Regions from separate parts of the Streptomyces sp. NPDC000345 genome, predicted to be linked through region 3. Evidence: riboswitches for the same ligand, from Rfam matches in the RefSeq annotation. Region 3 holds a riboswitch; each other region holds the start of a gene.
What was found. A riboswitch is a leader RNA that binds a small molecule or an ion and turns the genes downstream of it on or off. The one in region 3 is predicted to bind cyclic di-AMP.
Positions count from the first base shown of each region.

Region 1: another riboswitch for cyclic di-AMP. It lies ahead of ACFY30_RS36455 (peptidoglycan DD-metalloendopeptidase family protein); the one in region 3 lies ahead of ACFY30_RS03955 (transglycosylase SLT domain-containing protein).
Region 2: another riboswitch for cyclic di-AMP. It lies ahead of ACFY30_RS33395 (C40 family peptidase); the one in region 3 lies ahead of ACFY30_RS03955 (transglycosylase SLT domain-containing protein).
Region 4: another riboswitch for cyclic di-AMP. It lies ahead of ACFY30_RS09935 (transglycosylase family protein); the one in region 3 lies ahead of ACFY30_RS03955 (transglycosylase SLT domain-containing protein).

Region 1 is NZ_JBIAZE010000022.1:126,246-131,219, forward strand. It holds gene ACFY30_RS36440 (TetR/AcrR family transcriptional regulator) at 1-494, shown strand, start outside; gene ACFY30_RS36445 (SGNH/GDSL hydrolase family protein) at 585-1,370, opposite strand; gene ACFY30_RS36450 (DUF6250 domain-containing protein) at 1,497-2,204, opposite strand; gene ACFY30_RS36455 (peptidoglycan DD-metalloendopeptidase family protein) at 2,497-3,465, opposite strand; cyclic di-AMP (ydaO/yuaA leader) riboswitch at 3,470-3,662, opposite strand; gene ACFY30_RS36460 (alpha-galactosidase) at 3,932-4,974, opposite strand, start outside.
Region 2 is NZ_JBIAZE010000018.1:150,649-155,622, forward strand. It holds gene ACFY30_RS33375 (8-amino-7-oxononanoate synthase) at 1-1,009, shown strand, start outside; gene ACFY30_RS33380 (DUF397 domain-containing protein) at 1,084-1,317, opposite strand; gene ACFY30_RS33385 (helix-turn-helix domain-containing protein) at 1,327-2,187, opposite strand; gene ACFY30_RS33390 (ATP-binding protein) at 2,399-2,878, shown strand; gene ACFY30_RS33395 (C40 family peptidase) at 2,923-3,396, opposite strand; cyclic di-AMP (ydaO/yuaA leader) riboswitch at 3,400-3,586, opposite strand; gene ACFY30_RS33400 (hypothetical protein) at 3,959-4,264, opposite strand; gene ACFY30_RS33405 (ATP-dependent Clp protease proteolytic subunit) at 4,272-4,907, opposite strand.
Region 3 is NZ_JBIAZE010000001.1:851,808-856,781, forward strand. It holds gene ACFY30_RS03945 (outer membrane lipoprotein carrier protein LolA) at 1-79, opposite strand, end outside; gene ACFY30_RS03950 (polyprenyl synthetase family protein) at 301-1,311, opposite strand; cyclic di-AMP (ydaO/yuaA leader) riboswitch at 1,712-1,937, shown strand; gene ACFY30_RS03955 (transglycosylase SLT domain-containing protein) at 1,941-2,402, shown strand; gene ACFY30_RS03960 (HAD family hydrolase) at 2,412-3,236, opposite strand; gene ACFY30_RS03965 (GNAT family N-acetyltransferase) at 3,584-4,648, shown strand; gene ACFY30_RS03970 (glycosyltransferase) at 4,737-4,974, shown strand, end outside.
Region 4 is NZ_JBIAZE010000003.1:535,424-540,397, reverse strand. It holds gene ACFY30_RS09950 (DUF501 domain-containing protein) at 1-513, opposite strand, end outside; gene ACFY30_RS09945 (septum formation initiator family protein) at 538-1,014, opposite strand; gene eno (phosphopyruvate hydratase) at 1,154-2,443, opposite strand; gene ACFY30_RS09935 (transglycosylase family protein) at 2,799-3,500, opposite strand; cyclic di-AMP (ydaO/yuaA leader) riboswitch at 3,505-3,674, opposite strand; gene ACFY30_RS09930 (transglycosylase family protein) at 3,880-4,875, opposite strand.

The DNA of each region.
Region 1 (4,974 bases), on a different contig from region 3:
AGGAGAAGCTGGTCGCCGAGGCCTTCGCGTACGCCGCCGAGGGCGACCTGGCCCAGCTGCGCCGGCTGCTCGGCCGCCGGACGACGGCGCTGCGCCGGCTGCGGTCGGCGGTGCGCTGGTACGCCCCGACCGGTCAGGCCAAGGGCTGGCGGCTGTGGATCGAGGGCTGGGCGGTGTCCCTGCGCGAGCCCGCGTTGCGGGAGGTCGCCCGGGACCTCGACCGGAAGTGGAAGTCGGCGCTCACCGAGGTCATCACCGAGGGTGTGACTGCAGGCGAGTTCACCTGCCCGGACCCGACGGCGACGGCCCTGCGGCTGACGGCCCTCCTGGACGGTCTGGCCGTCCAGCTGACGTCGTACGGCGGCACGGTGTCCCGGGCCAGGGCACAGGAGTGGGTGGAAGAGACGCTGACGAGGGAACTCGGGCTGAGCACCCCGGCCCGTCCGGCGTCCGAGGTCACCGAGGTCACCGAGGTCGACGACGAGGGTCCTTGACGGGCCGGACCGGGGGCTGGGGGCGCAGCCTCCGGGGGACGGGCGCGGGAAGGGGCGGCGGGGTGAATCCCTCCCGCCGCACCCCGCCCCTCAAGCCACCGCGGCGATCCGCATCCTGATGTCCGCGGGAGACAACGCGCCCTTGGCGGTCACGTGGTCCCCCGACGACTCCCCCCGCAGCCGCCGCCCGATCCACGGCACGAGATACTCCCGCGCCCACTGCACGTCGTCCCTGCGCACCTCGAGCGTCCCCCGGGGCGGCAGCGGCGGCCAGGGCTGCTCCGGGTCGGCCGGCACCTCCAGCCCGAGCACCTGCCCGGCCCGCAGCGCCACCCGCGTGTGCCCCTCCGGGGAGAGGTGCAGCCGGTCGCCGTCCCACGCCCGCCGGTCCTGCACGGACTTCAGGGACCACAGGTCGAGCACCGGACACCCGTACCGGTCCGCGACGGCCCGGACGTGCCCGTTGTAGGTGGCGATCTTCCCGCGCAGATGCTTGAGCACGGGCACGCCCCGCGTGTCGAAGCCGGTCGTCACCATGACCGTGCCGGCGGCGGCGGTCAGTGCGGCGATCGCGCTCTCGAAGCGCTCGGCGACCTCGTCGGGGTCGGTGCCAGGCCGGAGGATGTCGTTGCCGCCCGCACAGAAGGACACCAGGTCCGGGGCGAGTTCGACGGCCCGCGGAAGCTGGTCCTCCATGATCTGGTCGAGCAGCTTTCCGCGCACGGCCAGGTTGGTGTACTCGAAGTCGCCTTCGGGCCGCCGGTCCGCGAGCAGCACCGCGAACCGGTCGGCCCAGCCGACGAACGCCCCGTCGGGCCCGGGGTCGCCGACGCCCTCGGTGAAGCTGTCCCCCACCGCCACGTACGACCCGATCACTGATCTGTTGTCACTCTTCGAATCGTCTGCCACGGCAGATCATGATTCACCTTCGAATGTGACCTACGCGACCGTAGGCAGGGGTTGACGGTCGGTGAGATAAGCCACTCCTAAAGAGTTGGCCCCTCAGGGAATAAGGGACCAGGCCCGGAAGTTGTTGATCCGGAAGTGGCTCCAGGTGGTCCGGAACGCGAAGTGCCCGCGGGTGTACGGCTGCGGGTCGGCGTAGTCGAAGACCAGCCGCCCGTTGTTCCACCACCTCACCGTGGAGCCGTCGGAGACGATCCGCACGTGGTGCGGCCGGTTCGGCACGAGCAGCGGCTCGGTGTAGTCGAGAATCAGCGGGCGCACGCCCGCCAGGCCTACGTAGCGGCGCAGCCGGGTCGTGGTGTTGGTGTTGGCGCCGTAGCCGACGTAGTAGGTCGTGAGGTGGTCGTACTCGGCGAGGGAGCCGCCGCGCGGGGTGGCGAAGAGGTCGTCCGGGGAGCGGACGTCGACGGCGTTCCAGAAGTTGTTGAGGTCGGAGACACGGTCGTTGGCGCCGCCCGCGGAGACGGGGGTGGCGGCGTATTCGAGGACGTACGGCCCTTCGAGCGGCCGCTTGAACCAGACCGTCGCCCCGGCGGGCACGTCGATCTCCAGGACTCCGCGCGAGGCCGTGACGCTCCCGCCCTGCTCCAGTTCCACGGCCCACCGGCGCAGCCCGTGGCGGAAGTCGTCGTGGGCGATCAGCCGGCGGTGGCGGGGGGTCGCGCTCGCGGGACCGGCCGGGGCCAGGGCGGCGAGGGCGGCGCCTGCGGCGAGGACTCCCAAGGCCCGACGGGTGGTGGTCATGGCGGCGGCTCCTTCAGTGAGCTTCGGCGGGACGTCTGCGGGAACGAGCAGAAAGCGCTTACTCCCTACCCGTCGGACCGCGCCGGAACCCGGAGGGCACGCCGAAGGCCGGACCCCGGGGGGCACACCTAAGGCCGGACCCCGGAGGGCACGCCTAAGGCCGGACCCCGGAGGGCACGCCTAAGGCCGGACCCCGGAGGGCACGCCGAAGGCCGGACCCCCGGGACGGGGGTCCGGCCTTCGGCTGCGTGTCAGGCGATCAGGCGTGCCGCGCGGGGGTCGTCGGCGGAGGTCAGCCGACGGTGACGCCGTGGGAGCGGAGGAAGGCGACCGGGTCCACGTCCGAGCCGTAGTTCGGCGTGGTGCGGATCTCGAAGTGCAGGTGCGGGCCGGTCACGTTGCCGGTCGCGCCGGAGAGGCCGATCTGCTGGCCCGCGGTCACGGTCTGACCGGCCGAGACGGAGAGCTGGGAGAGGTGGGCGTACTGGGCGTAGTAGCCGTCGTCGAGCTTGATGACGACCTGGTTGCCGTACGCGCCGCCCCATCCGGCGGAGACGACGGTGCCCGCGCCGACGGCCTTGAGCGAGGTGCCGGTCGGGACGACGAAGTCGACGCCGGTGTGGTACCCGCTGGACCACATGCCGCCGGCCACGCGGTAGCCGGTCCCGACGGTCGCGCCGGCCACCGGAAGGGTGTAACCGCTGGAGGCACTGGCGCCGCTCCCGGCGGCCGTGGCGGTCGTCTTCGCTGAGGACGACGCCGAGGCCTTCGAGCCGGAGGACGGGGAGGAGGGCGACGACGACGAGGTCTTCGACGACGAGGAGGAAGAGGAACCGGACGAACCGGACGAGGACTTGGTGGTCGCGGCCTCCTTGCCGATCGACAGCTCGAGGCCGGGGTGGATCAGCGAGGGGTTGCCGCCGACCGCCTCGCGGTTGTCCGCGTACAGCTTCTGCCAGCCACCGCTGACGTTCTGCTCGTCGGCGATCTTGGCGAGGTAGTCGCCGGCCCGCACGGTGTAGGTCCTGGCGTTCGAAGCCGGGGACTTCCGCGACACCGGAGCGGCCTGTACGGCGTTTTCCGCGACCGATCCGGAAACGGCCTGAGCGGCCGACTGGGAAACCGACTGAGGGGTGGCCGCATGGGCGCCGGTGGCCCCCATGAGCGGGAGGGCGAGCGCGGCCCCGCCGGTTCCGGCGACGGCTATGGAACGGGTGAAACGCTGGGTCTTCGGACGGCGGTGCTTACCCTTCGCGGGCATGGCGAATTCCTCTCCGGTGCCTGCGAGGTGAGCTGTCGGGTGCGGACTGGAGATGCCCGGCCGCGCCGAGGCGCGGCTTTACCCCAAGCCTGTTCCGGAGACCAGAACAGGCGGTTCTACCTGTGGGTCCCCCGCTCCTGCCGTGACGGGTGAGTGTGCGGACTCCGGGCGGCGGCAGGATTCGGCATCCGTCCGGATTGGACTGGAACGTAAGCGACCCAGACGCACGGGAACAAGCAGAGGTTGCCCTGCTCACTCCTTTCTCTTGATCCCCTGTGAGAATTACCGGTGACGCTGCGTGCATCGGGCACGCGCTTTTTCGCCCAACATCCCTGAAAAGCCCTTGGATTACGTGAACATGACGGGCGACGGACGGTCACGAATATGACGCTGCTCACGTGACGTCTCTCCAGGATCCCCTATTCCAGAGCGAGTTGGAACGAAGGATCCAATTCGGACAGAACCCTCAGATGCGACACAGACGAATAACCGTCGCATCGAGGTCACCTCGCAGCGCGACCCGCAGCCCGTGGTGCAACAGCACCGCCCCCCGGTGCACTTCGCCCGTTTCGCGGCATTCGTACGACGCTGTCGGGTCGAGGCCGCGCAGCCTCAGCGCGGGCACGGGCTCGCCGTACCGCTGCGCCTCCAGCCAGGCGAGGACCACGGTCTCGTCGCCGCGGACGTACTGGACGGCGCTCAGCCCACCCGCCGGGGGGCGCAGCCGGTACAGGTCGCCGTGCTGGACGAGGGGCCGGATCTCCTTGTAGAGGTCCACCCACCGCCGGGCCTCGGCGAGCTCCTCGTCGCTCCACTCGGACAGGTCCCCGCCGACGCCGAGCACCCCGGCCATCGCGCTGACGAAACGGAAGCGCAGCGAGCTGACCCGTCCGTTCAGCTGGGTGTTGGGGCTGTCGGTGACCCAGGCGGCCATCACACGCGCGGGGTGGATCTGGCTGAAGCCGTGCTGGATGGCGAGGCGGTCGAGCGGGTCGGTGTTGTCGGAGGTCCACACCTGGTCGGTGCGGCTCAGGATGCCGAGGTCGATCCGTCCGCCGCCGCCCGAGCAGGACTCGAAGGCCACGCCCGGGTGGGCCGCCCGCAACCGGTCCAGGAGGTCGTACAGGCCGCGCACGTGGTCGACCCACAGACGCTGCGGGTAGGGGTCGTCCGGCCAGCCGGCGTCGGTGAAGCAGCGGTTGAAGTCCCACTTGACGTAGTCGATGGGCGCACTGGACAGGAGCCCGTCGAGCTGTCCCCAGAGATACTCCCGGACGTCCTCGCGCGCGAGGTTCAGCATGAGCTGATTGCGGAACTCCGTCCGCTTTCGTCCCGGCTGGAACTGCACCCAGTCGGGGTGGGCGCGGTACAGGTCGCTGTCCGGGTTGACCATCTCGGGCTCGACCCAGATGCCGAACTGCATGCCGAGCCCGTGTACCTGGTCGGCGAGGGGCTTGAGGCCGTGGGGGAAGCGGTCCGGGTTGGGGTGCCAGTCGCCGAGTCCGGCAC
Region 2 (4,974 bases), on a different contig from region 3:
GGGCCTGTCCCGCCACCCCGAGGTCCAGGAGGGCGCCGCGGCGGCCGCACGGGCCTGGGGCGGCGGCGCGACCGGCTCCCGGCTGGTCACCGGCACCACCGAGCTGCACACCGAGCTGGAGCGGGAGCTGGCCGACTTCTGCGGGGCGGAGGCGGCCCTCGTCTTCTCCTCCGGGTACGCCGCCAATCTGGCCGCGGTCACCGCGCTGGCCCCGCACGGCTCCCTGATCGTCTCCGACGCGGGCAACCACGCCTCGCTCATCGACGGCTGCCGGCTGGCCCGCGGCACCACCCAGGTCGTCCCGCACGCCGACCCGGACGCCGTGCGCAAGGCCCTCGGCACCCACGACGGCCCCGCGGTGGCCGTCTCCGACACGGTCTTCTCGGTCGACGGCGACGCCGCCCCGCTGGCCGGCCTCGCGGCCGCCTGCCGGGAGCACGGCGCCGGGCTGGTGGTGGACGACGCGCACGGCCTCGGCGTGCTCGGGAACGGCGGGCAGGGCGCCCCGTACGCGGCGGGTCTCGCCGGTGCCGAGGACGTCGTCGTCACGGTGACGCTGTCGAAGTCCCTCGGCAGTCAGGGCGGCGCCGTGCTGGGGCCCGCGCGGGTGATCGAGCATCTGGTCAACGCGGCCCGGACGTTCATCTTCGACACCGGTCTGGCCCCGGCGGCGGCGGGCGCGGCGCTGGCGGCGCTGAGGCTGCTGCGCCGGGAGCCGCAGCGGGCGGCACGCGCGCGTGCGGTGGCGGCCGAGCTGCACTCCCGGCTGACGGCCGCGGGCCTGGAGGCGGTACGTCCGGACGCCGCGGTCGTCTCCGTGCGGGCGCCGTCCCCGGAGGGGGCCGTGCGGTGGGCGGCGGACTGCCGGTCGGCAGGCCTGGCCGTGGGCTGCTTCCGTCCTCCCTCCGTGCCCGACGGCATCTCGCGCCTCAGGCTGACCGCCCGTGCGGACCTCTCCGGGGCCGAGCTGGAACGCGCTGTACGGGTCATCGGGGAGACACGACCATGAGTCGGCGTGACACGGCCGTGAGCCGCCCCTGTCGGCGGATGGCGGGGATCGTGCGTCGGTGACCGACGCGGTGATCAGCGGAACGCGGCCGTGAAACCCGACCAGCTCTCGGGGGAGAAGAGCAGGGCGGGCCCGGACGGGTCCTTGGAGTCGCGTACGGCGAGCAGTCCGGCCCAGGGCCCGGAGGCCGGCCGGGCCGTCTCCACGCAGTTGTTGGCTCCCGTGCTGTAGCTGCTGCGCAGCCACCGCACCCGCGGGAGAGCGTGGGGATCGGTGCTGCGAGGTACGTTCCGAGGCAGTGCTGACATGGTGCCTCCCTACGCGCCGTCAGCTGTCGCGGCGATGTAATCCAGTGATTCCTCGGGCGAAAGGGCATGGACCCGAAGGGCGTTGAAGGCCTCGGTGTAGGCCTCGAGGTCTTCTTTCCGTTCGAGATAGAGGCTACTCGTCATGTGGTCGAGAACAACCACATCCAGATCAGAACCGCTCGGAAATGAGAAGATAACGAAAGGTCCGGTTACCCCGATATGGGCACCGGCCGAGAACGGCAATACCTGCAGCCGTACGTGGGGGAGCCGCGCCGCCTCCCTCAGCCGTCCGAGCTGACGGGCCATGACCTCCGGGCCGCCCACCTCCCGCCGCAGCACCGCCTCGTCCAGCACCGCGCTCAGCAGGAGCGGCGGCTCCCTGCGCAGCACGTCCTGACGGGCGATCCGCACCTCCACCAGCGTGTCGAGCTGCTCCTCGTCCGCCCCCTCCACCGCCGCCCGGGTCACCGCGCGCGCGTACTCGGGCGTCTGGAGCAGCCCCGGGACGACGGTCGTCTCCAGGGTGCGCATCGCGCCGGCCTGCGACTCCAGGCTGATGAAGTCCCGGTAGGCGGCCGGCAGCACCCCGCGGTAGGCGTGCCACCAGTGCTCCCGGCCGCCGCTCTCCTCCGAGCCGGCCAAGGCCAGCATCAGCGACCGCAGATGCGGGTCGGTCACTTGGTAGGCGTCGAGAAGCAACCGCACATCGGCCGGTTTCGTACCACTGGTGCCGGTCTCTATACGGCTCACCTTGGACTGGTGCCATCCGACGAGCCGGGCCGCCTCGCCGCTCGTGAGCCCCGCCCGGGCGCGCAGACTGCGCAGCTCGGCGCCCAGCTTCCGGCGGCGCACCGCAGGGCCGTGCTGCATGAGCTCCTCCTTATTCCTGACGTGCCGTCCAGAATGTTCGACCGTGGCAGAGTTCACCGCATCGGGCGACAGATATATGCATATCCCGGTGGATCGCCACCGGGACCGGCGCGGTAATGGCAGTCTGGCGAAGAAGCACCGGTCCGGGACCGTACTCGAACCATCCGCAGCGTGTCGGACTCCGGTCCGGTGGGAAAGGGACGAGGTCGCCATGGCAGACCATCTGGAAGCATCCGTCACTCTGCCGAGCGATCCCGCCTCGGTCTCCGCCGCCCGCGGTTTCGTGGCCGGCACTCTCGGCGAGTGGGGTCTGCCGGCGGACAGCGAGGCGGCCGACACCATCCGGCTGATCGTCTCGGAACTCGCCACCAACGCCGTACAGCACACCTTCGGGCTGTCACCCACCTTCACGGTGGACCTCGTCCTCGACCGTGACGAGCGCCTGTACGTCGGCGTGACCGACAGCCACCCGCGCCTGCCCAAACGACTGCCGGCCGCCGTCCAGCAGGACAACGGCCGAGGTCTGGTGATCATTCGCTGGCTGACCGCCGAATGCGGCGGCAAGCTCAGAGTCCGCCCCACGCGCGAGGGCGGCAAGACGGTCGCGGTGGAGCTGCCCTGGACCGTCCCGGCGGAGCCGGCCGTGGAAGCCGTGGCGATCCCGCCGGCCGGCGAACTCCCGGGGCGTTGACGGCGCGTCAGGACGCCGCCACCGCCCCGGAAGGACGACGAGGGTCAGCGGACCCGGCCGTACCAGACGCTCTTGGTCCAGATCTTCTGCAGCTTCACCACGTCTCCCGTCTTGGGCGAGTGCCAGATCTTGCCCTTACCGGCGTAGATGCCGACGTGGTACACGTTCGACCCCGAGTGGAAGAACACCAGGTCGCCGGCCTTGCGGCTGGCGGCAGAGATGTGGCGGGTCTTGTTGTACTGCTGTGCCGCCGTGCGCGGCAGCGTCTTGCCCGCCTTCTTGAACGAGTACAGCGTGAGACCCGAGCAGTCGAACCTCTTCGGCCCGGTCGCCCCGTACTTGTACGGAGAGCCCTTCTTGGACGCCGCGACCTGCAGTGCCTTGGTCGCCGGTGTGGCAGCCGCCGCGTCGGAGGCGACACCGGGGATCACGATCGAGCCACCGACGGCGGCGATGGCGAAGGCAGAGGCCGTACCGGCCCTGGCCATGAGCGACGGGACACGATTGAGCGCAGTCATGCGCAACCCTTCGTCAACCGCCTGTGAAGGATGACCTGTCGGATTCGGGCTGACAAAGGTGCCCGGCCGCTCGCGCGGCTTCACCCCAAGGGTTGCTCGGTCCGGCGTCTCCCTGCGGAGGCGACGTTCCGGCGACCCGTCGTGCTTGGGTCCTCCACTCCTGCCGATGCACTTCTGTCGACCGGTCAATCCGGGCAGCGGCAGGACTCGGCGTCCGCCCGGACCGCCCCGCCGCTTGTGGCGGGGACTTGTCGTCAGACAGGGATCTTGACTCACCGTTGACCAAAAATCCCAATGGAACCGTGGATTTGTGGGGTTACTCACCACTCACCCGTTCGGGTGGACACCCTGATGGACGCTCAGGTGTCAAGGCCGCCAAAAGCCCTCCGACCTGCGGCGCTACCCCTTGTGCGGCTCCGGGAAACGGCGCTTTCGGCAACTCGCGCGCGCTCGCGAGGGGAGCCGCCGCTCCGCCGAACGGGGGTAATCCGTCTGGTGCGTTTCGGGTCCGGCCCGGACGTCGCGCTCGTGACGCGGCCGTGCCGGGCCGGACGGCCGTGGGTCAACTGTCGGAGAGCGGAGGCACCGTGACACGCGCCGTACGGCGCTCCCCGTCCAGGACGCGCAGCGCCCGCGCGAGGGTCGGCGCGGACAGCTCGCTCTCGCCCCGCTGGTGCATCAGCGCCAGCGCGTCACGCAGCTCCGCCGCCCTCGCCACCAGCGCCTGGGCGGCCCGCAGACCGCGGTACGTGTCGCCGTGGCGGGCGGGATTGATCCGCCCGAGCAGGTCCACCACGTCCAGGTATCGGTCGATCAGCTCGGCCTCGGCGCGGGTCAGCGCGGGCAGCGGCGGCAGCTCGGGGACCATCGGGCGCTCACCTCGCGCCCGGCGCGCCGGCCGCGCCCCTGCGGCTCGGGACGACCCCGTCCACCAGGCCGTACTCCACCGCCTGAGGTGCGGTCAGGATCAGGTCCCGTTCGATGTCCTCGGTCACCCGTTCGGGGGTGCGTCCGGTGTGCCGTACGAGCATCTCCTCCAGGAGGTCGCGGGTGCGGGCCAGTTCCTCCGCCTGGATGGCCAGATCGGAGGTCTGCCCCTCCACCGGCTCGGGCAGGGCCGGCTGCCGGATCACCATCCGGGCGCCGGGCAGCGCGAACCGCTTGCCCGGCGTGCCCGCCGCCAGCAGGACCGCCGCCGAGGAGCCGGCCTGGCCGAGGCAGGTCGTCTCCACGTCGCAGGTGACGTACCGGAGCGTGTCGTAGATCGCCGTCATCGCGCTGAACGAGCCGCCGGGGGAGTTGATGTACAGCGCGATGTCCCGGTCCGGGTCCTTGTGCTCCAGGTACATGAACTGGGCCATCACGTCGTTCGCCGAGGTGTCGTCGACGGGCGTTCCCAGGAAGACGATCCGCTCCTCCAGCAGCTTCGAGTAGGGATCCATCGTCCGGTGCCCGAAGCTCGTGCGCTCGGTGAACTCGGGCAGGACATGGCGGGCGGACGGTCGGGTCATGGGAGAACCCCTCCTTCTGCGTCGGCGCATCTGTAAAAAATGTACAGGACGTACGTGACGTTAGAAT
Region 3 (4,974 bases):
GCACGGCCTTGCGCCGCCCGACGCGCAAGTCGTCCGTCTCCCCGGCGGTCATGCTGTCGTCGGTTGCGTTCGGTGCCATGTGTGCCTTACCTCCGTCGTCGGCGGCGGCTGGTCATCTCACGTTGAACGTCCCACCCCGTGCCGCCATTCTCACCCGAATCGGTGAGGAGTGGTGTTTTCCGTGATGTCCATCTGACCAAATACGGCGTGATGAGGCGTCACCCCACGGACTCAACTCCGCGTACACCTGCGGTATGACACGGAGCGACGACGGAGTCCTCCGACCCGTAGGGGTCGGGGTCAGCCGGCCCGGTGGACCACCGCGTCGCACAGGCCCATGAGCGCGGCCTTCGCGTCGCACTCCACGAGCGGCGCCAGCGCGGCCCGGGCCTCCTCGGCGTAGCGCACCGTGTCGCGGCGGGCCTGTTCCAGCGCCGGGTGGGCGCGCAGCGCGGCGACCGCCTCGGCGAGCTTCGCGTCGTCGCTCAGGTCGGAGTCGAGGAGCTCGCACAGCGCGACGTCCTCGGGCAGGGCCTGCTGGGCCGCGCGCTCGCGCAGCCGCAGCACCGGAAGCGTGGGGACGCCCTCACGCAGGTCCGTGCCCGGCGTCTTGCCCGACTCGTGGGAGTCGGAGGCGATGTCGAGGACGTCGTCGGCGAGCTGGAAGGCGACGCCGAGCCGCTCCCCGTACTGGGTCAGCACGTCCACGACGGTCTCGTCGGCGCCCGACATCATCGCGCCGAACCGGCAGGAGACCGCCACCAGGGAGCCGGTCTTGCCGCCGAGGACGTCGAGGTAGTGCTCGACCGGGTCACGGCCGTCGACCGGGCCGGCCGTCTCCAGGATCTGGCCGGTGACCAGCCGCTCGAACGCCTCCGCCTGCACCCGCACCGCCTCCGGGCCGAGGTCGGCCAGGATGTGCGAGGCGCGCGCGAAGAGGAAGTCGCCGGTGAGGACGGCGAGCGAGTTGCCCCAGCGGGCGTTCGCGCTGGGCACCCCGCGCCGCACCGCGGCCTCGTCCATGACGTCGTCGTGGTAGAGGGTGGCCAGATGGGTGAGCTCCACCACGACGGCCGAGGGGACGATTCCCGGCGCGTAGGGGTCGCCGAAGCGTGCCGCGAGCATCACGAGCAGCGGGCGGAACCGCTTCCCGCCGGCCCGCAGCAGGTGCTGGGCCGCCTCGGTGATGAACGGCACCTCACTCTTGGTGGCCTCGAGCAAGCCTTCCTCGACAGCCGCCAGTCCGGCCTGGACATCGGCTTCCAGAGCCTGGTCCCGCACGCTCAGCCCAAACGGCTCGACGACGGTCACGAGGGGTCTCCTGTCTGCTGGTGTCTACTGGCGACTACGCGGTTTGTCGATAGGTCTCTGCGCTCACTCAAGTCAGCGTATCCGGTCATGTTTCGATCACCGCGAGCCCCCACGGTTACAGCCCGGCCGTATAAGGGTCCCCCCTCGGCATCGGCCCCTTAATAACCCGTTGAGGCTATTGCCCGATTAGCCCCTCTTGTGGATGCCGGTGAGTTGGCTCACTCCCCCGGGAAACAGGTTCCCCTCCGCCCCATTCCGATTCCTCTTCCCGCTCAAGCGAGTTGACGTTTGCAGCCACAAAGGATCAAGCACCCCATAGAGCGCAGACCAAGGTCAATAGGGCCGAACTGTGAATCCGCCACTTGTTCCGGACATGTGCTCTCGCATACGTTCCCGGCCTGTCGGGCGGACGCCGAATCCTGCCACCGCCCCGGCACCCACCGAGAACACCAGGGCAGGAGCGGGGGAACCAGGTAAGTCGCCGCACCGGGCGGACCCGGACATGTCTGTGGGCATGTTCAGGACATACCGGGACGGCTTGGGGTGAAGTCGTGTCCGCGAGGACCGGCCGGGCAGCTCCCGCCCGAACCCGACAGCTCACCTCGCAGGCGACGGAGAGGAACTTCGCCATGCCCGCTCAGCCCCGCCGCCTCGCCCGCGCGCTCGCCGTCGCCGCCACCGGCGTCACCGTGCTCGCCCTCCCGCTCTTCGGCGCGACCACCGCCTCCGCGGCGACCCCGACCGTGGCCACCGCCACCAGCCTCGGCTACGCCAACAACCTCGACGGCTGGATCCGCGCGTCGCTCCAGGTCATGGCGCAGCACGGGATCCCGGGCACCTACAACGGCATCTACCGCAACGTGCTGCGCGAGTCCTCGGGCAACCCGTCCGCCATCAACCTCTGGGACTCCAACGCTGCCGCCGGCACCCCGTCCAAGGGCCTGCTGCAGATCATCGACCCGACCTTCAACGCGTACCACGTGTCCGGCACCTCCTGGGACCCGTACGACCCGGTCGCGAACATCACCGCCTCCTGCAACTACGCGGCTGCGCGGTACGGCTCGATCGACAACGTGTTCGGCGCGTACTGAGCCGAGCCGCTAGGGACAGAGACGTTCGAGGACGACGGCGACGCCGTCGTCCTCGTTCGACGTCGTCACCTCGTCGGCGACCGCCTTGAGCTCCGGGTGGGCGTTGGCCATCGCGACACCGCGGGCGGCCCAGTCGAACATCGGGATGTCGTTGGGCATGTCCCCGAAGGCCAGGGTGTCCTCGGGCCGCAGGCCCAGGTGGTCCGCGGCCAGGGCCAGTCCGGTCGCCTTGGTGACCCCGCACGGCTGCAGCTCCACCGTGCCGGGCCCCGACATGGTGACGGTGGCGAGCGAGCCGGCCACCGCCCGGGCCGTCGCCGCCAACTCGTCGTCGGACAGGGTGGGGTGGCGCAGCAGCACCTTGCTGATCGGCTCGCACCACAGGTCGCGGCGCCGCTCGACACGCAGGGCGGGCAGGGTCGGGTGCGGCATCCGGTAGCCCGGCTCGATGAGCGTCAGCCCGTCGACGCCGTCCTGGTCCACGGCCGCGTACACCGGCCCGACCTCGGCCTCGATCTTCTCCAGGGCGGTCTCCGCGAGTTCCCGGTCCAGGGTGACCGACCACAGCAGGCGGTCCGCGGCGGCGTCGTACAGCTGCGCGCCCTGTCCGCACACCGCGAGCCCTGTGCCGTGCAGGCGGTCGAGCAGCGGGCGCACACGGGGCGCGGGGCGGCCGGTCACCACCAGGTGGCGCGCGCCGGCGGCCGCGACCCGCGCGAGCGCGTCGAGCGACCGGTCGGAGAACGTGTCGTCGCCGCGCAGCAGCGTTCCGTCCAGGTCCGTGGCGATGAGGGAATACGCGATGCGCTCGGCATATGCGGTGGGTGCGGCCATGATCAGAGAATACGGATCCCGCACCCGCCGGACTCGACGCGAACCGGACCAGGACGGAGTCCGGCCCTCTTGTGTCAACTCCCCTTCTTTTGTTGACCGATCGCTGTTGATGACCGGGATGGTGGGGATCGGCACGGCGGGAAACGACGGGAAAGGGCCGGGAGCGGCCGGAAACGGCGAGAAACGGGTTTCCGCCGTATCGCCGGGTAGCGACCGGTTGAAGGCCTCTGCACCGGTTGGCAACAACATGCTCCGCTCCCTACCGCGCGCCCGGTCTGGGACGGTACCGTCCATGTGTCCAGGGGGGACTTGATCGGGGGGTCAGGTTGAGCAGTGGGCGTATCCGTGTGCTGAGGCCGGCTGATCTCGGCGAGGGGGAGCGGGAGCGGTGGCGCGCACTGCGCGCCGCGTCGACAGCGCCGCGCAACCCGTTCATGGAACCGGAGTTCACCGACGCCGTGGGCCGCGTGCGGCCACACGCACGGGTGGCGGTGGTGTACGAGGGGCGCGAGCCGGTCGGCTTCCTGCCCCATGAACGGGGCCGGCTCGGCCGGGGCCAGGCCCTCGCGTACGGCGTCTCGGACGCGCAGGGTGCCGTACTGGCCCCGGGCCTCGGGCTGAACGCCGACGAACTGATGCGGGCCGCTTCCCTGTCCAGCTTCGCCTTCGACAACCTGGAGGCGGAACAGGGTCTGCTCGTACCGCACGCGGCCGCGGAGTACACGTCCTACGTGATCGACGTGGAGAAGGGCTACGAGACGTACGAGTCCGTCCTGCGGGCCCAGTCGCCGAAGTTCCTGAAGACGACCCTCGCCAAGGAGCGCAGGCTCGGCCGCCAGGTCGGCGAGCTGCGGTTCGTGTTCGACGAACGCGACCCGGCCGCGCTGCGCACGCTCATGGCCTGGAAGTCGGCGCAGTACCGCAGGACCGGCCGCCGGGACCGGTTCGCACAGGACTGGATCACCCGGCTCGTGCACACGCTCCACGAGACGCGCGCGCCGGAGTGCTCCGGCACGCTGTCCGTCCTCTACGCCGGCGGCAAGCCGGTCGCCGCCCACTTCGGGCTGCGCTCGGCGACCGTCCTGGCCTGCTGGTTCCCGTCGTACGAGACGGCCTTCTCGAAGTACTCGCCGGGTCTCGTGCTGCATCTGCGGATGGCCGAGGCGGCCGCCGCCGAGGGGATAGGCCTGCTCGACCTGGGGCGGGGCGCGGCCGAGTACAAGGACTCGCTGAGGACCGGGGAGCTTCCCGTGTACGAGGGAGCGTGGACGCGTCCGGGGGTGGGCGCCGCGCTCCACTGGCTCAGCCGTGAGCCGTCCCGTCGCGCGCACCACTTCGTGCGCGGCCGGCCGAGGCTCGCCGCGCTGGCCGCACGGGCCCTGAGGAGCGCGGGCAGGCTGCGCCGTCCCTGACGGCTGCGACGGCTGCGACGGCTCCGACGGCTCCGACGGCTCCGACGGCTCCGACGGCCATGACACAGGGGGAACAAGGGGGGGGTTCATGTTCCGTGCGACACGTGCACAGCAGGAGATCCAGGGGTTCCTCGGCATCAGACCGGTGCAGGTCGCCGAGCTGGAGCTGGAGGACGGCGGTGGGGTGAGACCCGGTCCGGGCAGCCCGCCCGTCACGCACGGCGAGGTGTTCGTGCTGGTGCGCAGGGGCGGCCGGCCGGTGGGGACGCTGCTCGGCCACGTGCCGGAGGGCGCCGACCCGCGGGCGGTCCTCGCCGGGGCGGCCG
Region 4 (4,974 bases), on a different contig from region 3:
GGGAAGCGTCACGCACGCCCCCTTGCGCCACCACTGCGGCAGCAGGGCGAGCGCCTCGTCGCCGAGCGGGTTCACACCCGGGCCCGCCGCCAGGGAGTGCGCCACGAGCACGTGCAGGCACTTCACGCGGTCCGGCATGCCGCCCGCGCTCGGGAAGCCCGTCAGCTCCTCGATCTCGTCCCGGCGCCGGATGTAGTCCTCGTGCGCGGCACGGTAGGCGGCGGCCAGCTCCGGGTCGGTGCCCAGCCGTTCGGTCATCTCCTTCATCACGCCGTTCGCCTCGAGGGTGCCGATGGCGGAGTTCGCCTTGGGGCACGTGAGGTAGTACAGCGTCGGGAAGGGGGTGCCGTCGGGCAGGCGGGGGGCCGTCTCGACGACGTCCGGCTGGCCGCACGGGCACCGGTGCGCGATCGCGCGCAGCCCGCGCGGCGGTCGGCCGAGCTGCTGCTTGAAGGCCTCGACGTCCGCGTCGGTGGGCTCGGTGCGCGGGGTGGTCGGCGGGGGCTTTTCCATACCTGTCTTTCTACCTGCACGGTGTCACTGGTCGGACGCGTCGGACTTGTCGACGCCGTCCCACACGTTCGAGTACCAGGGGCGGTCGGCCGCCCCGTGGTCGGCGCGGGTCTTGGTGGCCGCGTCCGGGTCGATCACGACAAAGCCGGTCTCCCCCGGCATCACATAGTGCAGCCGCTCCCGGATCTGCTGCTCGGCGTACGCGTCGTCCTGCCAGCGCGCCTTGAGGTCGCGCAGTTGCTCGACCCGCTCGCGGGCCTGCTCCCTCTCCCGCTCCAGGTCGGCGATCTCGGCACGCTGGGAGACGTACTGCCGCATCGGGTAGGCCAGGGCCACGATCAGGGTGCACAGGACCAGCGCGAGGAGCGCGGCGCGGCCGGTGAGGCGGGAGCGGCGGGCCTGTCGCCTGGTCTGGGAGCGGTAGACCCGGGCCGCGGTCTGCTCGCCGAGCAGCCGCAGTCTGGTCGCGGTGGAGAAACGGTCCCGGTCCTTCACGGCCATCGGCTCTGCGCCTCCCCTTTCCACACACGCGTACGTCCCCGCACACGGTACGGGACCGAGTACGGGGACGTACGTACGACTGGCTCGCGCCGACCCCGCTCGGGTCGGGCCGGGGGACCTCCACGGCCCCCCGCCGGGCCTACTGGTTCGCGGAGCGGAACCGCGGGAAGGCGCTGCGGCCGGCGTACACCGCCGCGTCGTCGAGGATCTCCTCGATGCGCAGCAGCTGGTTGTACTTGGCGACGCGCTCGGAGCGGGCCGGGGCGCCGGTCTTGATCTGGCCGCAGTTGGTGGCGACGGCCAGGTCGGCGATGGTGACGTCCTCGGTCTCGCCGGAGCGGTGCGACATCATGCACTTGAAGCCGTTGCGCTGGGCCAGCTCGACGGCGTCCAGGGTCTCGGTGAGCGAACCGATCTGGTTCACCTTCACCAGCAGCGCGTTGGCCGCGCCCTCCTCGATACCGCGGGCCAGACGCTCGGGGTTGGTGACGAACAGGTCGTCACCGACGAGCTGGACCTTGTCACCGAGCTTGTCGGTGATGGTCTTCCAGCCCTCCCAGTCGTCCTCGAACAGCGGGTCCTCGATGGACACGAGCGGATACGCCGCGACGAGCTCGGCGTAGTACTCGGTCATCTCGGCGGCGGAGCGGTCCTTGCCCTCGAAGGTGTAGGAGCCGTCCTTGTAGAACTCGGAGGCGGCGACGTCGAGCGCGAGGGCGATCTGCTCGCCGGGGGTGTAGCCGGCTTCCTTGATGGCCTCGAGGATGAGGTCGAGGGCCTCGCGGTTGGAGCCGAGGTTCGGGGCGAAGCCGCCCTCGTCGCCGAGACCGGTGGACAGGCCCTTCGACTTCAGGACCTTCTTGAGGGTGTGGTAGACCTCGGTGCCCCAGCGCAGGGCCTCGGAGAAGGACTCCGCGCCGATCGGGGCGATCATGAACTCCTGGATGTCCACGTTGGAGTCGGCGTGCGAGCCGCCGTTCAGGATGTTCATCATCGGCACCGGCAGCAGGTGCGCGTTGGGGCCGCCCAGGTAGCGGAAGAGCGGGAGGTCGCTGGCCTCGGAGGCGGCGTGGGCGACGGCGAGCGAGACGCCGAGGATGGCGTTGGCACCGAGGGAGCCCTTGTTGTCGGTGGCGTCCAGGTCGAACATGGCCTGGTCGATCAGGCGCTGCTCGGTGGCGTCGTAGCCGACCAGCTCCGGGCCGATCTGCTCGATGACGGCGAGGACGGCCTTCTCGACACCCTTGCCCTGGTAGCGGCCCGGGTCACCGTCGCGGAGCTCGATGGCCTCGAAGGCGCCGGTGGAGGCGCCGGAGGGAACGGCGGCACGACCCGTGCTGCCGTCGTCGAGGCCGACCTCGACCTCGACCGTGGGGTTGCCTCGGGAGTCCAGGATTTCCCGGGCTACGACGACGTCGATGGACGGCACGAGCATCTCCTTCTTGGGATGTGACGCTGGTTGTGCGGGGCCCGCGGGCCATGTCGGCCTTTGGTGAGCCTTGCGACTAGAGCCTAACCGCCCCGGGGCCGTCGGCAGCCGACCGACCGTCCCGTGGACAGACTGACCGTACACATTGTTCCTGGCCGGAACAAAGACCGGGGACGGAACTCGGGCGAACAGATGGCGAAGAACGGCCGGAGGGCAGAAAAAAACCCCGCCCCGGTGCGTACGGGGGAACACGCACCGGAGCGGGGAGCCCGTGGGGACGGGGGTGACCCTCACGAGGCCTTCAGTGTGCGGGCCTCGGTTGTGAGGATGCTGTGGGCCGGCCAGGAGCCAGGTGTCACTTCAGGTGCAGCTGCTGGCCCGGGTAGATGAGGTCGGCGTCCTCGACGATGTCCTTGTTCAGCTGGAACAGCTTCTGCCAGCCGCCCTTGACCTTGTGCTTCTCGGCGATGGTGCTGAGGGTGTCGCCCTTGACGACCTTGTACTCGCCGTCACCCTTCTTGACCTTCTTGCCGGTCGGGGTGGTGACCGTCTTGGAGGCGGCGGGGCGCTCGGCGGAGCGGGAGGCGCTCTGCTGCTCGGTCGAGCGCGTGGTGGTGCCGCTGCCGGAGGAGGAGCCGGTGGAGCCGCTCGAGGAGGAGCCCGTGGAGCCGCCACCCGAGTACGGAGTGTTGGACAGACCGGTGCCGCAGACCGGCCAGGCACCCTTGCCCTGGCCCGCGAGGACCTTCTCGGCGATGGTGATCTGCTGTTCCTTGCTGGCGAGGTCGGCGCGCGCGGCGTAGGCGGTGCCGCCGTACGCGGCCCAGGTGGAGGCCGAGAACTGCAGGCCGCCGTAGTAGCCGTTGCCGGTGTTGATGGACCAGTTGCCGCCGGACTCGCACTGAGCGACCGCGTCCCATTCGGAAGCGGTGGCGGCGGAGGCGTTGCCGGCCGCCATCAGCGGGGCGGCGATGGCGACACCGGTGACGCCGGCGAGTGCGGCGGCGCGGGTGGCCTTGTTCGGACGACGGTGCTTGCCCTTGCCGGAAAACAGCATGGATCGATCCCCTCACCGACGCCTGCGAGGTGAGCTGTCGGGTTCGGGCCGGTTGAGTTGCCCGGCCACGCACCTCACGGTGCGCGGCTTCACCCCGAGCCGGTTCCGGCGGTCATCCGCCGGGTCCGGCACTTACCTTGGGTCCCCCGCTCCTGCCTACGGCGCTTGACGCGACGACTGTTCCCGGGGTGCCGCTGGCAGGATTCGGCGTTGCGGCGGCCGGGGCTCGGGTTGCCGAGCGGTCATGACCGTAGACACGGGATCCGGGGAATTTCAAAGACGATCACGACTTCTGAGACTCATCCCACACTTTCACCAAAGCGGACATTAGCCACGAAGTGGGACGTGAACTCCCGGTGTTTTTCTGGGTGTTCCAGCCCTATTCGACCCCGGTGTCCAGGGTCTGACCGGGGGTGATGTCGCTCGGGTCGGGACCGATGACGTCCTTGTTCTCGGCGTAGAGCGCACGCCATCCCCCGTCGACACCAAGGGAGTCGGCGATGGTGATGAGCGAGTCACCCTCCTGGACGACGTAGGTGGACGCGGCGTGCCGGCCGGAGGAGGCGGTCCTCGTGCCGCCCGCGGCACTCTCGTCGGCGGTGGTGCCGCGATGGCGGCCGGAGCCGAGCGAGCCGGTGTCGACGAGGCTCCAAGAACCCTCCGCCTGCACCGTATTGTCCGAGTCGTCCCCTTCCGGGGTCGCTGTGGGCGAGCTGTCGGCGCCCTGTGAGCCCTCCGAGCCGCCGCCCGAAGTGTCGGACTTGCCGGAGTCGTTCGCCGCGGAGGACGAAGAGGACGAAGGGGACTCCGAGGCCGAACCAGCCCCATCACCGGAGGAGTCGGACGGACTCTCGCCGGAGTCGCCGGAACCGGCCGAGCCGTTGGAGTCGCCGGACTTCCCGGAATCGGACGATCCCTTGGACAGGTCGGACAATCCGGAGGACACGGACGAGTCGGACTCGCCGCCGGCGACTCCGGTGTCCACTCCGACCGCGCCGCTCTCCTTGGTGAGCCCGGACGTCAGGGCACAGGTGCCCCAGGCGCCGACACCCTCCTCCGCGAGGAGCTGCTGGGCCACGGCTATCTGCTGGTTGCGGCTGGCCAGGTCCGGGCTGGCGGCGTAGTCGAGTCCGCCGTACGCCTCCCAGTCCTCCTGACTGAGGCCCAGACCGCCGTACTCGCCGTCACCCCGGTCGGCGCTCCAGGAACCGCCGGTCTCGCACTGCGCCACCTTGTCCCAGACTGCGCCTTCTGCGGCGCTCGCGCCGCCGGCCGCGAACAGCGGGATGGCGATGGCGGAGCCGGTCACTCCGGCCGCGACGAGGAGGGCCGGGGCCTGACGGGGGCGACGGTGACGACCGTTCCCGGAGAGCATGCGGGGGCCTTTCTTTGGACAGCGGCAAACGGCGCGGCGTGCGAGTGAGCACACACGGGTTCGCCGCGCTAGCGAGTGAACGTATCGGCAGACGATCAC